Regions from separate parts of the Paenibacillus sp. CF095 genome, predicted to be linked through region 4. Evidence: predicted binding sites of a transcription regulator. Region 4 holds the regulator's gene; each other region holds the start of a gene.
The links. The regulator LexA, encoded in region 4, represses DNA repair genes until DNA is damaged. The targets are predictions, from matches to a motif close to CGAACATATGTTCG.
Positions count from the first base shown of each region.

Region 1 (4,328 bases), 360 kb from region 4:
ATTTTGATTAAGTGACGCTTTATCTGTCAATTCTTCCATATAGATTATAGCGGCTAGTTCTCCGGTCTGTTTTATGCTTAACTTTCGGATGATTAAGTCGGGAGTATTCGTAAAGATTTCTTCAATTCTACCCAAGGATTCGTTCAAACTTTTGGTGATATTTTCCTCTTTTGTGTTCATGGCAGATTGATCATCCACTAGCCTTACCTCCCTTCTTACAGCAACATTTCCTTATTATGACGATTATTCTTCTTGATATACATCGCGGCTTGTTCGCAGGTACATCTTATTTTCTATGTTCATTTGAGCAAATCAGTAATATCAACGTTCATATGTTCAGTAAGCATTAAGGTTACATCCACTTTCACTTTGCTCCATAATAATGTCATTTTATGAATGTAACCTCTCACCGAATAATCTACCGTTAAACTCAGCTCAGATCTCACTTCATCTATGATTTTAATATGATGTTCCTTTAGCCTTTGTTTTGATTTGTACATCTCTAAAGCAATTTTCTTTTGGGTACCGTCCAGGTAGTCAACATACACAGATTTCATCTTAAAGTTTGAAGCGTATATTTTATGCTTATCTACCTCCAGAGCACCTAACAGATAAGGGAGCTCCACCACCCTCTTCACGAGTGAAAGTTCCTCGAAAGTCTGTCGCAATTTACACGCCTCCTTCTTCAAGTTTTACAGCGACCAATTGATCAAAATCGACCCATTCAAATCCATTCTCCATTTCAATTTTGATTTTCTTCCCAAAGGTACTGACTGAAGTGACGATCCCGTGTATATACCGATTGCCTGACTCAGTAAATATTTCAAAGGTGGCTTGCAATGTATAATTGAGCGACATATCTATATTCTGAGTAATAATCTCCCACTCATCTTCATGGATCAGTGGTTTCGCTTGATAATGAATTTGAGTTCGATGCTGTATAATTCGTTCTTTATGTTGAGGAAGCATCATGCGGCTCGATTCCCATAATCCATTGGCCTCCAGTTTTTTACTCATTTATAATGCCCCCCAATTTTAGATGCTCGATCGATCGCTTGACCCGCAGCCGTAATGGAGCTCGCTCGTAGAATGGCAATGTCGCCAAATCGATCCTTAATGTCGTCCATCACCTGATCAATGGCCCGTTTCTGCTCTTGATCATCAAAAAAAGATAGTTGATATGTATCCGCGTTGGATAATTGAGACAGGGATACGCCTACACGGCGCACAGGTTGCCCATCCCAGTGTTGATGGAATATGCGTTTGGCTATCTTGCATACATCAACGGTTATGTTTGTAGGATCAGACAGTTTAACCTGCCTGTGAAAACCAGTGGGGTGGTCAAAATCCGCACCAGACACACTCACAGAAACAACACTACCCATCAATCCCTTTTGGCGGGCTCTTCTGCATACTTCTGTACAGATATCGAGAATAACCACTTCGATCTCCCATGCCTCTGTGAAATCTCTAGGCAGGGTCATTCCGTTTCCGATATCCTTTTGTGTACTGTGCGTGTTCACGGTTACCGGCGAATTGTCGAGTCCATTTGCGACTCTCCAGATGACTTCTCCATTAACACCCCACTTACTTCTTAATTTGGAAAGAGGCGTATTCGCCAGGTCTCTAATGGTTCGGATGCCCATCTTCCACAGATGTTTTTCCATTCTTGAGCCTATCCCCCACATATCGCGGATGGGCTTATCTCCAATATGGAGGTGTAACTCCTCTTTCTTTAAGTGGAAAATGCCCCCCTCTGCTTTTTTAGCGATCATATCGCAGCATAATTTACTGATGATTTTGTTTTCACCAATGCCAGCTCTCGCGTATACGCCTGTTTCATTATAGATTTTGTCTTGAATTTGCTTGGCCAAATCGACTGGATCATTACCAAATAGATGCATAGACCCTGTAAAATCAGCGAATAATTCGTCTATACTGTAAGGTTCGACCAGATCGGTGAACTCCTCAATAATGGACATGATTTGAGTGGATACTTCGATGTATTCTTGCATGTGTGGTCTCACAATGATCAGTTCAGGGCACTTCTGAAGAGACTGCCAGAGTGGTTCCGCGGTAGATACACCCTTCGCTTTGGCTAGTGGACAAGCGGCAAGGATAATTCCAGAACGTCTTGCGGGGTCTCCCGCGACAGCTAATGGTCTATTTTTGTATTGAGGCATTTTTGCCTTTTCGACTGAAGCATAAAAGCTCTGCATATCAATGAGCATAATGGTTCGTTGCTTAGTCAACACTGAAATCACTCCTGTACTTTTAAGAACGTATGTTTGTATATATTATAAACCGAACACATGTTCTTTATGCAAGAGGTAAATATTTATATTTAGGCTACGACGAAGTGATGGATTCAAATCATACTAAGTCACACCAGCTTCTCCATCATTTGAACTCCCACCTGTAAACACAGTTTTCATTTTCCTGACTTAAATGCGAAAATACTTGAATATGTAATTAAGGGTGCTATTCAAAAGCCAATGCACAAAAAGCCGCTAAATTAGCGACTTCAATTGGACCATGTTCTTGTCCCGCGACAAATAAATAAAAGCAGCCGACATCAGCTGCTGCTTTTTTAGTATTTTATTGTTGGATGCTACTCCATCCGCTTACATCACATTGTCCATAATCATTATCACCCACAGCAACCATCGTACCATCCGATTTCAGTCCAATTGTATAGGCACACCCCGCAGAAATAGATCTAATTTCGTGCCAGCCACTTACATCACATTGGTGATGTTTATTCGAACCCACAGCAACAATCGTCCCGTCAGACTTAAGACCAACGGTATGATAACTCCCCGCTGCAACTGCTACAATATCGCGCCAAGCGCTTACGTCGCATTCCCCTTCATTATTTCTACCCACAGCCACTACCGTGCCATCCCATCTAAGCCCAACAGTATGAAGATACCCCGCCGAAACAGCTAATATGTCGCCCCAGTCGTTTACGCTACATTGGTTATACTTATTGTTACCAACGGCTGTTACCGTTCCGTCTATTTTTAGACCAACTGTATGCCAGTCACCCGTCGTGACCGATACAATATCATGCCAGCTGCTCACGTTGCATTCCCCTTCATTATTTCGCCCCACCGCAACCACGGTGCCATCTGATCTAACCCCGACAGTACGGCACCAACCTGCCGAAACGGTTACTATATCGCGCCATTCGCTTACATTGCATAGGTCATGCTTATTCCAACCGATAGCTGTTACCGTACCATCGGATTTAAGACCAACTGTATGTGCATTACCGGTGTTCGTAGCCATATGAACATTACCAGCCGCAACTGCGACGATATGGCACCAATCGCTTACCTTACATTGACCGTATTTATTATCACCCACAGCTATTACTGTTCCATCAGATTTAAGAGCAACGGTATGACGACGACCTGCCGCTATGGTACAGTTACGGACCCGTTTCGCCTCAAACACTGCTTCCTTCCGTGAATTGTAGCCCATATCTTCCTCCTCTCCACCAATTGAAAATCCTCGGTTAGTTCAACTGTAAGTCATAAAGTTTGTTGTTTGTTGTTACATCGCACTGTAAAAAAGGCTCGCACAGACAGGGTATTATTACTTCCCTTGCCAATACGAGCGTCTACGTCAAATTGCACTCAAACAGTTGATCCGGGTGTGTACTTTTAGCAATCGTTTCATTTCATGTAGCGATATTCTAGAAGATCCTTCAGATTTGAGATTTTCCACAGCAGCTTTTCGCCTACATTGGTTTCCCTCACCAGCTTCCGCGCCAGTTCTTTGTCCACCAATCTTTTTAGAGATAACACGTCCGTTCCGTTACATAACACATCTTCTTTTGAATTAAATTTCTGATGGGCGACGAGCTGCATACCAAAGGAATTGTACAGCAAGGTATATCCGGCAATGCCCGTTGTGGACTGATAGGCTTTGGAAAAACCGCCGTCAATCACGATCATTTTTCCGTTTGCTTTAACAGGGCTCTCTCCACGACTTTCTTTGACTGGCGTGTGACCGTTAATGACATGTCCGTGATCTGGATTCAAATCAAACTCCTGCAAAATTTTTCGAGTGATCTCTTCATTTTCACGTAAATGGTAGTAAGGGTTCTTTCTCTCCTTATGTGCGTCTTTATCCTGGATAAAATACCGTTCAAAAGTGGTCATTTCTCTCTTTCCAAAGAGCGAGGAACATTCCCCTGTCCAGATGTACCATACCATATCCGTCGCCAGATCTTCTGTCTCTTCCGGATGCGCAAAGGCGTAACGTAAATAATCCTCAAAAACATCAAGCAATTGACGGCCGGCATATGTCTTGTCTTCAAT
Region 1 covers NZ_FMZN01000001.1:1,666,286-1,670,613, forward strand. The annotation lists gene BLS69_RS07295 (spore germination protein) at 1-180, opposite strand, end outside; gene BLS69_RS07300 (YhjD family protein) at 300-638, opposite strand; gene BLS69_RS07305 (YolD-like family protein) at 670-1,017, opposite strand; gene BLS69_RS07310 (DNA polymerase IV) at 1,014-2,231, opposite strand; gene BLS69_RS07315 (RCC1 domain-containing protein) at 2,599-3,486, opposite strand; gene BLS69_RS07320 (fructose-1,6-bisphosphatase) at 3,681-4,328, opposite strand, start outside.
Region 1: the regulator LexA is predicted to act here: its motif matches at 2,278-2,291, upstream of BLS69_RS07310 (DNA polymerase IV).

Region 2 (4,328 bases), 1.8 Mb from region 4:
TTTGGATACAATGTTACTTTGTCCGGCAAGTTCCGAGACCAGCACACGTTGTTTGTTACCAACCAGTTCAGGCACGATGTGTTCATAGGTACGGGAATCCCGCAGGATGGCAGAGACGTGAATTCCACCTTTGTGAGCAAAAGCAGCATTGCCGACATAAGGCTGATTAATCGGCATATTTACATTGGCAATTTCGCTAACATAACGAGCCACGTTTGTAAGTTGTCTCATGGAATCCTCAGTAACACATTCATAGCCAAGTTTCAGTTGCAGGTTCGGGATGATGGACGCGAGATTGGCGTTACCGCAACGCTCTCCATAACCGTTCATTGTTCCTTGAACCTGACGGGCTCCGGCTTGTACAGCGCTGAGTGTGTTGGCTACAGCCAGTTCACAATCATTATGTGTATGGATGCCGAGATGTGCATGAGGCAGGCTTCTATGCAGTGTGGATACGATCTCATGTACCTCGTTTGGCATGGTCCCGCCGTTGGTATCACACATGACGAGCCAGTCCGCTCCAGCCTCATGAGCCTTGGTCAAGACAGCTTGAGCATACTCCGGGTTATGTTTGAATCCGTCAAAGAAGTGTTCTGCATCAAAGATCACTTCCATACCATTCTGTTTCAGATAGGCGATGGAATCATAGATCATGGACAAGTTTTCTTCCAATGTAGTCTGCAAAGCGGTATGCACATGGAAGTCCCATGATTTACCGACCAAAGTTGCAGCCTGAGCACCAGATTCGATCATGCGCTTCAGGTTGACGTCTTCACTAGCAACGCTGCCTTTACGGCGGGTACTGCCAAAAGCAACAACCTTTGCGTTTAGGTTTAATTCCTTGACTCTTTTGAAAAACTCAATGTCCTTGGTATTGCTGCCGGGAATTCCGCCTTCAATATAATGGACACCCAGGTCATCAAGCTTCTTGGCAATTTTGAGTTTGTCGTCTGCCGATAAGCTGACACCCTCCCCTTGTGTGCCGTCACGTAAAGTCGTATCGAAGATGGAAATGGCCTTTGACATGAAGATCCTCCTTTGAGATAAAGCGCTCTTTTAAAAGATTGGATTGTAAGTTGGGAAAGCTGTTAAGTACGTTAGTGGACGAATCCTTCGATTCGGCAACGCTACACTGTGTTAAATTGGGTGCGCTGATTTGTCCTAAAGTCGTCAATTTGTATAATTAATTATTATAGCACCATTATAGCCAAATGCTACATAGAAATCGCAGTTTCATGTAACAATTAACGGATTTTAGAGCAAAAAGAAGGATGTTAATCATAATCCGGATGTATGTTATAATTTTTTATTGAGTTTTAATTGGAATATATGGAAGAAAAGGAGGGTTGATTTTGAGTTTTGTATGGGAAAATACGGTTATTGCGCTGATCACATTGATCCTTTTTGTGAGTGTAGGCTGGTTAATTATTCGGTCTCTGATCAGTTCTCGCAGAAAATAAATGTTCGTGACTGAATTAACATAACGGGTTTGATATACTATAGAAGAAAGAAATTCGTTTCATTAATTAGTGTGCAAGAAAGGGCGGGGGTTCATGATGTCTTCAGACGGCAATCCTCCAGCGAATGTGGATCAATACTACCCTACAGCCGGACGGGTGATTCTGCATGTCGATATGAATGCTTTCTACTGCTCTGTACATGAAGCCGAGGAACCAGATTTATATAGAGGAAAAGCAACGGCCGTTGCGGGCAGCAGTGAACTGCGAAAGGGTGTAATTGTAACCTGCTCATATGCCGCTCGTAATCGAGGCATCTCAACAGGTATGGTTGTCCACCAAGCCATGAAAAAGTGCCCTGATCTCATTGTGATTCGTCCTGATTTTCATTTATATCGTCAATATTCAAGAGCTTTCATGCAGATTGCGTATAGTTATACCCCTCAACTTGAGGCTACATCCATTGATGAATGTTATCTTGATATTACAGGTTCAAGGCAATTCGGGAATCCAATGGAGATTGCGGAGAGCATTCAGCGTAGAATCAAGGATGAATTGGGGCTGCCATGTTCCATTGGCATTGCACCCAACAAATTATTGGCGAAAATGGCTTCGGATCTGAAAAAACCGAACGGTATCTCCATTTTACGCATGAGGGACGTACCCCGGATTCTTTGGCACAGACCATGCAACGAGATGTTTGGCATTGGCAAAAAAACGGCTGAAAAGCTGAAAAAACTGGGCATTGAAACGATTGGTCAATTGGCCCAGTCGGATGAGAACATGTTGACCGAACTATTCGGAGTTAATGGAACATGGCTCAAAAATTCTGCGAATGGCATTAACCATTCCGCAGTTCACGCGGAACGGGAAGCCAATAAATCCATTGGGCATACAACCACTTTACCGGCGGATGTATCGGATATGAATGAGATTCATCGGGTATTCCTCAATATAAGTGATCAGGTAGCCAGAAGGTTGCGCAAGCACGAAATGTTCAGCCAGGGGATTCAGATTACGATCCGCACACCGGATATGAAGACAATCACCCGATCACGTCTAATGGAAGTTCCTACGGAGGATGCAACGGTCATTTACCGTGAGGCCTGTAAACTATTTGAGAAGCATTGGGGTAGTGGCAAGCCTGTACGCATGCTCGGTGTGACACTTCAGAACCTGATTCCAAGAGAGGAATCCGCTGTACAGATGGACTTGTTCGAATATGAGCAGAAGCCCAAGAAGGACAATCTGATTCGGATTATGGATCAGTTACGTGATAAATTTGGTGAGAATGCTGTTGTGACCGCAGGTATGCTTGGAGACGATCCTTCCGTGCTGCTTCGTAATCATAAAGTGCGCGGTACTTCCCTGCAAAAAGATAACTTGCAAAGTCTTGATTAAATAGGGGATAATAGAGACTTGTGGTTGCAAAATGATTTGTAATTATCCTTACTTTGTATTAATATGTTTCTAGATAAAAACACTGTACGTTTCGAATTTTAGGAGGAGAGAATGTAAATGAGTAAATATACTTGGGTTGAAAAAGACACATGCATCGCATGTGGCGCTTGTGGAGCAACGGCTCCTGACATCTACGATTACGATGATGAAGGTTTGGCAGAAGTTATCTTTGACGGCGATGCTAACCATGGTATCAAAGCTATTCCAGACGACTTGTTTGACGATATGCAGGATGCATGCGATGGCTGCCCTACAGATTCAATCAAAGTAGCGGATGAGCCTTTCAATAAAGAGGGTTAAGTATTTCTTGCATGAACACAGAGCACTTTCTTTTGTCTTTACGACAAGGGAAGGTGCTTTTTTTGTTTTCATTTTACTGTGATCTTATGACCTGTGGATCAAGGACGATTATTGTCGAAAACCCTTTTTTCCACCGGGTACTCAAGTCCTATGGATTCAACGCCTGGTTATGCCGATATATAATGATATACGGAAAAAGGTGAATAGTGGAGGATCGGATGCAAAATACTCATCTAAGAACATATGTCAAGAAACATCCAGACAATAAAATGGCTTGGTACTTGCTTGGAAAGGAGTACTTGGGCGAAGGACAAGAGGCTAAAGCCAATTATTGTTTTCAGCAAGCGGGCGAGGTTTACGAGGCATTTGAACGCAGTAAAGCTCCTGCGGACATCTGGGTAGACTATCAGGAGAAATTGGTGGAGATGTCTGAGCAAAAAGAGAAAAAACAACGTAGACGCAAAATGTGGCTTACGCTGTTCATGCTGCTTGTGCTGGCAGGTCTGCCACCTGCGGACGCTCCGGGTTTCAGTCGTGAAGCGGCCGATGCACTGTCAGCAGCACTGGAATCCACGGATGAAATCCCTGACCCAGTAGGAGCGGATCAACAGGCTAGGACCGCATCCATTCCCCCAAGTAATGTGTTCACCGCTGCTGCGTTTGGTGGAGGCAACCATGGCGAGGCTGCTCTCGCAGCTGCCTGGTCCGGGTCTGGCCCAAAAGTAGAGACTTCGGCTGTACTGGGTATGCAAACCTCGGATGACTGGTCTTTATGGAAGCGAAATATGCCTGTGAAGTACATAGTACAAACCAATACAAGCGGTAAATTAACTGCACAGAGTTATGATGCCAAGCAATGTAACTGTGAACCTCCTGAAGTTACGCCGAAAATCAAAAAGATGGCCTTGGCGTGGACCGCCAAGCAGGAAGCCGCTGCATCATTATCAAGTGCAATCATTGCCTATCGCAAAAAAAATGACGCTTGGCCCAAGAGTGTAACGCAAATGGCCCAGCCATTTCCAAATAATATTCTGGGAGAGACTGCGCCAGGGATGACCGAGATGTTTCCGAAGCTGTTAGCTTTGCATCAAGGAAAGGCACAGGAAGGAA
Region 2 covers NZ_FMZN01000001.1:3,085,216-3,089,543, reverse strand. The annotation lists gene cimA (citramalate synthase) at 1-1,026, opposite strand, end outside; gene BLS69_RS13345 (DNA polymerase IV) at 1,557-2,858, shown strand; gene BLS69_RS13340 (ferredoxin) at 2,976-3,218, shown strand; gene BLS69_RS13335 (L,D-transpeptidase family protein) at 3,437-4,328, shown strand, end outside.
Region 2: the regulator LexA is predicted to act here: its motif matches at 1,454-1,467, upstream of BLS69_RS13345 (DNA polymerase IV).

Region 3 (4,328 bases), 1.5 Mb from region 4:
CAAAAATTTGCTTCATTTAACAAAAGCATAATGGTTTGTTCTTAAATGGGTAATCATGAAGGAAGCATTGGGTCAGGGGCAATAGGAAATTATCCTATTGCCCTTTGATCACTCACCACGTGTACAGGAGGATGCTCAATGAAGGCAGAAATCATTGCAGTTGGCACAGAGCTACTGCTTGGACAAATCGTCAATACCAATGCCAGATACCTATCCCGTGAATTGGCTGCGATGGGGATCGATGTATATTTCCAAACGGTGGTTGGGGATAACCTGAACCGTCTTAGTGAAGCTATACGCATTGCGCAGGGCCGTGCAGACGTTATTTTGTTTTCCGGTGGCATCGGACCTACCCAAGATGATCTGACCAAGGATGCGCTCGCAGCTGTTCTTAACCGGAAACTGCATACAGATCGAATGGCAATGGACAAAATTGAGAGCTTTTTCAGAGATCGTAATGTGGACATGACAGAGAATAACCGACGTCAGGCGATCGTTATTGATGGCGGCACACCTCTTGCCAACGAAACAGGACTTGCGGCGGGAAATGCGATTTCTGACAATGACAAATATTATGTTGTAATGCCTGGACCACCTAAAGAGTTGATTCCAATGTTTGAACAGGAAGTCAAGCCTTGGCTGTTCCAGCATGTGCTCACAGAAGAGATGCCAATCTATTCCCGAATGCTCAAATTCGCAGGTATTGGTGAATCTGCTTTGGAAGATCGACTATTGGATCTGATTGACGCGCAGACAGACCCCACGATTGCTCCTTACGCGAGCGAAGGCGAAGTTACGGTACGTGTCTCCACGAAGGCTGCGAGTGAGGGAGAGGCGAAGCTGAAGCTGGATGCGATGGAGGTTCAGATTCGGGAGCGTTTGACAGAACATCTCTACGCGAACGAGGATGTGCCTATAGAGTACACGATTGTAACCATGATGTCTGACATGGGGTTGACGCTCAGCGCTGCTGAGAGCTGTACAGGAGGGCTTGTCATGCAAAGTCTGACCTCTGTACCCGGAAGTGCGTCAATGCTCAAAGGTGGAATTGTTTGTTACTCCAATGAAATTAAAGAAAAGTTGCTAAATGTGCCTCATGATTATCTGGAAGGTGAAGATGCACCAGGGGCGGTAAGTCCTGAGGTTGCAAAAGTGCTTGCTGAACAGATCCGTATGATTGGCGATGCTGATTTTGGCCTGGCTGTTACCGGTGTAGCTGGACCGGGATATTCGGAACGTAAACCACCCGGACTTGTCTTCATCGCTCTTGCTGAACGGGGAAAAGAGACGGAAATTCATGAGCTGCGTATTAATGGTAATCGTGAGACTGTTCGCATTCGTTCAGCCAAAGCGATTCTCTATCGCTTATGGCAAAAACTTGTGGCGATGGATTGATTAGTTAATAGCTTCGATTGCATTTACAGTTCCAAGCAAGTATAATTAAGGAAGACGGAAGAACCGTAGAATTAGGCTTTACAGCCTTGTTTACGGTTCTTTTTTCTGTTTAATGGAAAGTTTCCTTGAGGAAGAGGCGCCTCGGCCTTTACAAAAAAAACGAATGTATGTTCGAAAAAAAGCTTGGCAAACGTGTTAAAACAAGGTATCATTATCTTATAAACAGTAAAGGGTGTGAGCTTATTGTCAGACCGTCGTGCCGCGCTTGATATGGCGCTCCGTCAAATAGAGAAGCAATTTGGTAAAGGATCCATCATGAAACTGGGTGAGTCCACTCATATGAATGTGGAAATTATTCCCAGTGGTTCCTTGGCTTTGGATATTGCATTAGGAACAGGCGGCTTGCCTAAAGGCCGTATTGTTGAAATATATGGACCTGAATCCTCAGGTAAAACAACTGTCGCATTACATGCGATTGCTGAAGTACAACGTGTTGGTGGACAAGCAGCATTTATCGATGCCGAGCATGCTCTTGATCCTCAATATGCAAGCAAATTGGGTGTTAACATTGACGAATTGCTTCTATCTCAGCCAGATACGGGTGAGCAAGGGCTGGAAATTGCAGAAGCTCTTGTACGCAGTGGTGCAGTAGATATCGTTGTTATTGACTCCGTAGCTGCCTTGGTTCCAAAAGCAGAGATTGAAGGCGAAATGGGTGATTCACACGTTGGTTTGCAAGCGCGTTTGATGTCTCAGGCGTTGCGTAAATTGTCTGGTGCAATCAGCAAATCCAAAACAATCGCAATCTTCATTAACCAGCTTCGTGAGAAAGTCGGCGTTATGTTTGGTAACCCGGAAACAACACCTGGTGGTCGTGCTCTGAAGTTTTATTCCACAGTACGTCTGGATGTGCGTCGTATTGAGAGTATCAAATCAGGCAATGACATGATTGGTAACCGTACTCGTATTAAAGTTGTGAAAAACAAAGTGGCACCTCCGTTTAAACAAGCGGAAGTGGATATCATGTATGGCGAGGGTATTTCGAGAGAAGGCAGTATCATTGACATTGGTACAGAGCTGGATATCGTTAATAAAAGTGGTGCATGGTACTCCTACGAAGGCGAGCGTTTAGGACAAGGCCGTGAGAACGCAAAGCAGTTCATGAAAGAGCATAAAGACATTGCTGAAATCATTGAACAAAAAATTCGGGTAGCTAGTAACTTGACTACCGCAGTTCCTGCGCCAACTAGTGAAGAGCAACAAAAAGAAGCAGAAGAAGAACAAGAATTGTTTGAAATCAACGAGTAATCTCTCAAATCCTCCCTTGTAGGGAGGACCCTGAGGGTGTTTCCCACTGGACTCCGTAAACTTATCTGATTGAGCTTGGATCAATCTGGATAATGGATTGTAGTGGGAGTGCTCATGCTGTCCAACAGCCCCTGTCCCAATGGACAGGGGCTGTTAGCACGCTAACTGTGGAGTAAAGGCCGGGCAGAGTTCCCGGTCTTTTGTATTATTAGTGTTCTTTGTCTTATGTGTGGAGATGTGCTTGGCGTAGTCAGAATGAAAATGTTATGAAAGGGGAGACCTGAATGGATCAACATGACGAGGATTTATATGAAGAAGCAGAACAGGATGGCCTATCCCAATTTCCGGACAACGAAGAACTTATTATTACACGTGTAGAACGAACGAAGAGCAGGCAAGCTCGTTATCGAATCACTTTTGGTATCCACTCCATTACGGTTCTTGAAGATGTGATGATTAAATACAGGATGACTCAAGGCAATACGTTTATGAAGAAGGATCTGGAGGAAATCATTGTAGCTGATGAGCGACAGCGGACGTATGCACAGTCTCTGCGTTTTTTGGAGCATAAGCCACGTACGCGCCATGAATTAAGTCAGAAACTTCGTCAGAAGGAGTTTGCTGCACCATTAATTGAAGAGACGCTGGATCGCCTTGAGCGGGAGAAGTTAGTGGATGATGATCTATTTGCGAAGGAATGGACAAGACAGCGTATGGAGGGCAAGCGGAAGGGAAAACTGTGGATAAGGCAAGAGCTGCGTCAAAAGGGCATTGCCAATGATCTCATTGTTGAGGCACTAGAAGGTATTAGTACAGATGCGGAATTTGAGACTGCCTTGAGTGCCGGACGCAAAAAATGGAATCAGGTCAAAGGGGACGTCAAAGAGAAGAAAAATAAAACGCTTCCCTTCCTAATGAGACGTGGTTTTTCAATGGATATGGTGCGCCGGGTCGTGAATTGTTTAATTGAAGAAGATGAGGCTGGGGACCCTGAAGATGACGAAGCGTTGTTATGGGATTAGCAGACTAGAGTCTCTATACTGCATTCTCTTGACAATTTCTTTCGTCAAATACTAAAATGGACATGAGTCTGTAAGAAATGGACAACCCTTTTTCCTTCCAAAAAAGCGGTTTCGGTTTCTTAAGATTTATACCATTCTTAATTATGGGTTCGCTGGAAACAGTGAATAGTACGTGGAAACATGTACATGTGAAATGAAAATCGGCGGGGGATCGCCGTGAGTATTCGTTATTCCCAAACATATGTAAGGTTTGAAAACTGCAAATTGACCCAAGGAATGCCTTGGAGGAACCAACGAGGAGGTGAACAGTATGGAAATTGCAATCACGATCGCTCTCGTTGCAGCCGCGCTATTCATTGGGTTCGGAGTAGGATATTTTATTCGCAAATCTCTTGCAGAGGCTAAAATCTCTAGTGCGGAACAAGCTGCCGTACAAATCGTGGAGAACGCGAAGAAAGAGGCAGAAGCACTGAAGAAAGAAACAGTGCTGGAGGCGAAGGATGAAATCCATCGCATTCGCGCTGAAGCTGAAAAAGACACTCGTGAACGTCGGAATGAAATTCAACGACAAGAAAGACGATTGTTGCAAAAAGAAGAGTCGCT
Region 3 covers NZ_FMZN01000001.1:2,805,321-2,809,648, reverse strand. The annotation lists gene pgsA (CDP-diacylglycerol--glycerol-3-phosphate 3-phosphatidyltransferase) at 1-31, shown strand, start outside; gene BLS69_RS12140 (competence/damage-inducible protein A) at 139-1,395, shown strand; gene recA (recombinase RecA) at 1,639-2,703, shown strand; gene BLS69_RS12130 (regulatory protein RecX) at 2,988-3,725, shown strand; gene rny (ribonuclease Y) at 4,036-4,328, shown strand, end outside.
Region 3: the regulator LexA is predicted to act here: its motif matches at 1,556-1,569, upstream of recA (recombinase RecA).

Region 4 (4,328 bases):
TACAAATGGATGTTTCATTTGTATGTTGAAAGTTTCATATAGAAGAGGTATACTTTATTTGAATTTTGAACAATTTAATTTTAAATAATTAATTGGAGATGTTAATATGGATCAAGCAAAACAACTAGTGACAGAACAACGTACATTCTTTTATACAGGACAAACTAAAAATATCGAGTATCGGATTAATGCGCTTCAACAGCTTAGAAAAGGAATTGAAAAGTATCAGCAACGGATTCAAGATGCACTTCGGGCAGATTTGAACAAATCAGAGGCGGAAGCTTACGGTTCAGAGATTCGTATTGTTTTGGGTGAACTGGATTTTGCATTAGAACACCTGCAGGAATGGGCTTCACCTAAACAAGTCCCAACCAATCCGGCTATGCCGGATGGGGTGAGCACCATTTACCCTGAACCATACGGAGTGGCGCTTATTATTGCACCTTGGAACTATCCTTTCCAATTGGCCTTCGGTCCACTGATTGGAGCAATTGCAGCCGGTAACTGTGCAGTTATCAAGCCTTCTGAATTAACACCAGCCGTATCTCGTCTGACGTATGATCTGATTCAGGAGATCTTCCCTCAGGAGTATATCGCCGTTATGGAAGGGGAAGTCGAGGCCAGCACAGCATTGTTGAAAGAGAAGTTTGATTATATTTTCTTCACAGGAAGCACGGGTGTTGGTCGCATTGTGATGAAGGCAGCTGCGGAGCACTTGACTCCTGTAACTCTTGAGTTGGGCGGTAAAAGTCCTGCTATTGTCCATAGCGATGCAGATCTGAAGCTGGTGGCCCAACGTATTGTTCGTGGTAAGTTCCTGAATGCAGGCCAAACTTGCGTTGCTCCGGATTATTTGCTTGTACATGAACAAGTTCATGATGAATTGATCAATCTGATTGGTGCAGAGATCAAAGATAAATTTGGAGATGATGTGTTACAGAACACTGATTTCCCGCATATTGTCAATGCTCGTAACTTTGATCGGTTATCGAAATTCCTCACAGATGGCAAAACGCTGATAGGTGGACGATCTGTACGTGAGCAGTTGCTGATTGAGCCAACTGTACTTGGAGATGTGAACTGGGAATCAGCTGTCATGCAAGAAGAGATCTTCGGTCCGATTCTTCCTGTATTTACGTACAGTGACTTGAAACCTATGCTGGATGAGATTGTTCGTCGGCCAAAACCATTGGCATTATATCTCTTCACACAGGATGAGCAACTGCAAGATCAGGTTTTGAATCAAGTATCCTTCGGTGGGGGATGTATTAATGACACACTTTCTCATATGACTTCACACTATCTCCCGTTTGGTGGTGTAGGAGAGAGCGGTATGGGCTCATATCACGGGCAACAGAGCTTTGATGTGTTCTCGCATCACAAGAGTGTTCTGAAACGCAGTGAATAATTATCCGCTAAAATAACATAAACATGAAAAAAAGAGGTTGTCCTGTTGATCAGGACAACCTCTTTCGTATTTCATTACATCTAGTTTTGTTACTCAAGTTAAATATTAATGAATATCTCGGAAAAGGCCAATGACTTTACCCAGAATACTAACATGTTTCAAACGTAAAGGTTCGAAGGTCGCATTCTCCGGTTGAAGGCGAATATGATCTTTCTCTTTATAGAACGTTTTCACTGTAGCTTCATCGTCTTCAGTCATTGCTACGACGATATCACCGTTATCAGCAGTTTGCTGTTGACGGACAATAACGTAATCTCCGTTAACGATTCCAGCTTCCACCATACTATCTCCGACTACCGAAAGCATAAACACTTTCTGTTCGCCTACATAATGTGTAGGAAGAGGGAAGTAGTCTTCAATGTTCTCGGTTGCAGTGATTGGAACCCCGGCTGTAACCTTACCAACGACAGGAATACGTGCAACGCTATGAGCAAATTGATGAGAATGCTCAGATTCTTCCTGGCTCAAAAGCTCAATGGCTCTTGGCTTGGTAGGGTCGCGTCGGATCAAACCTTTTTTCTCCAAACGATCCAAATGTCCATGTACTGTTGAGCTGGAAGCAAGTCCAACCGCTTCACCAATTTCCCGTACGGAAGGAGGATACCCCTTCAACCGGACTTCATTTCGTATAAACTCCAGAATAGCCTGCTGCCTGCTGGATATCTTCGACATACCGTATCAACCCCATTTTAGTAACGTTTGGGAAAATTATAACATAGAACCTCCGTTCGTACAAACATAAGTTCTAAATAAAATAGCATTAAATCAGTGTTTTTTAACTTATAGAACAGAAATTGTCCAAAAGTCAGAGCATAATACTGCAAATGCTTTGCAAAAGGAAGTGAAATAAGAAATTTCTCCTTCAAAAAAGAAGCGAACAATTGTTCTAAAAATCTATTGAACAAAACAAGTGTTCGTGTTATATTGATTTCAACAGATAGGAACAAACGTTTGGAGGCGGGTATTTAATGAGATATTCTACTTATCAAAGCATTTATGAACCAATGAATTCGGAACTGGTGAAGACTAAAATAGGGAACTACAAGAAGGTTTTAGCGCGTTTCAAGATTTCTTCATGGATGTTAAAGGTAGCCATTACCTCTTTGATTATATTTATTGGATGTAGCACCGTTTTAACTGTATTTGCTGGCAATGAGAATGATGTTCTGCCTGGAGGAAAGATAGCTGTTTCACAAGGGGAAACATTATGGAGTATTTCTTTGGAACATAAACCGACGAATATGGATACACGTATTTATATAGAAGCAATTAAGAAAGTGAATCAACTTCATACAACTTCCATCCAAGTGGGACAAGTACTAGCTCTACCGCAATTTGCAGAATAAAATGCACATCAATGAGTGTTAACGCGTGTCAGCTTGACAAGCTGCCTTTATAATGGCAAAGTTAATATGACTTTGTATTTTTGGAGGGGACAAGCTTGGATATAGATAGTCTGGTAGCACGCATTAACGAATTGGCTCGTAAGCAAAAGTCCACTGGATTGTCGGAGGAAGAACTTGCTGAACGTGCCGAGCTAAGAGAGATTTATTTGAGTAATATTCGCAACAATTTCAGACAACAACTGGATACCATTGAGATTGTTGATGATGAGAATGACAAAGGCCACCAAGGCAAACTCAAACACTAACGAAACCTAATGATATCATTATGATATTTAGGTTTCTTCCTGTTATTTTGAGTGTGCAATTTATAGGGGGAAATGTTGGTTTACAGTTATGTAAGCCGATACAAAGACACATAAGGGGGATTCTCATGTCGCGTTCGTTCGAGAGAACGGTTAAGAAAAATTCCAAGCAGTTAAATCAGCAACGCAAAAAAAGTGGTCAACCAATCACGGGTACACCAGGTGAAGAAGTCTTTAAGGGACGCAGCTTGTTGTTCCCAATATTTTTGATTGGTCTCGCCTTTTTGTATCTGTTTATGAGCACATTCCTTGTGCAAGCTCCAATGACAACTTGGGACTGGGTGACGATGCTGCTTTACGTATTTTTGGCAGTCATCTTCATGCTTCGCCGTCCATACATCAAGATTAGCAGTAATCGGATTATCACGACGAAGGGTAATCGTGAACGTTCAATCGGGGTTGACGATATTGTCAAATTCAGAATTGAACCAGGTACAGTTGTTATCGAACATAACAGTCGCGGGAAAAGATGGGTGTTTACCAAGTTATTGAACCGTTACGATACAGATGCGATTGCCGAACGTTTGTTGAAGTTTGCAAAAGCACACCAGATCACCGTGGAAACCGTCGAAAAGTAATTATTGCATAAAGGGGTAGATGATCGGAATGGCGTTAAAAGCGATTTTGTTCGACCTAGATGATACTTTATTATGGGATGAGCGTAGTGTTCGAGAAGCTTTTCATGAGACTTGTCTAATCGCAGCGAAAGAGACTGGGGTTAAACCAGAAGAACTTGAAGAAGCTGTTCGTAATGAGGCACGTGGACTGTATGAATCATATGAAACCTTTCCTTTCACTAAAATGATTGGAATCAATCCGTTTGAAGGCCTATGGGCTAACTTTACTGGTGGGGATCAACCTGAGTTCCGTCAGTTGGAACAGCTTGCTCCAGTTTACCGTAAAGAATCCTGGCGTCGTGGCTTGTTGAAGTTGGGTATAGATCGGGAAGATCTTGCTGAACAGTTGGCCGCGCAGTTTGGAGTAGAACGGAGATCCAGACCTCATGTATACGAAGAAACGATGGACACCTTGCGCCAGTTACAAGGAAAGTACAAACTGTTGTTGTTAACAAACGGTTGTCCTGCTTTGCAACAAGAGAAGTTGGATGGTGTACCTGAATTGACTCCTTTCTTTGATGAGATTATTATCTCG
Region 4 covers NZ_FMZN01000001.1:1,304,579-1,308,906, forward strand. The annotation lists gene BLS69_RS05770 (aldehyde dehydrogenase) at 107-1,408, shown strand; gene lexA (transcriptional repressor LexA) at 1,514-2,140, opposite strand; gene BLS69_RS05780 (LysM peptidoglycan-binding domain-containing protein) at 2,437-2,814, shown strand; gene BLS69_RS05785 (DUF896 domain-containing protein) at 2,910-3,119, shown strand; gene BLS69_RS05790 (hypothetical protein) at 3,245-3,754, shown strand; gene BLS69_RS05795 (HAD family hydrolase) at 3,783-4,328, shown strand, end outside.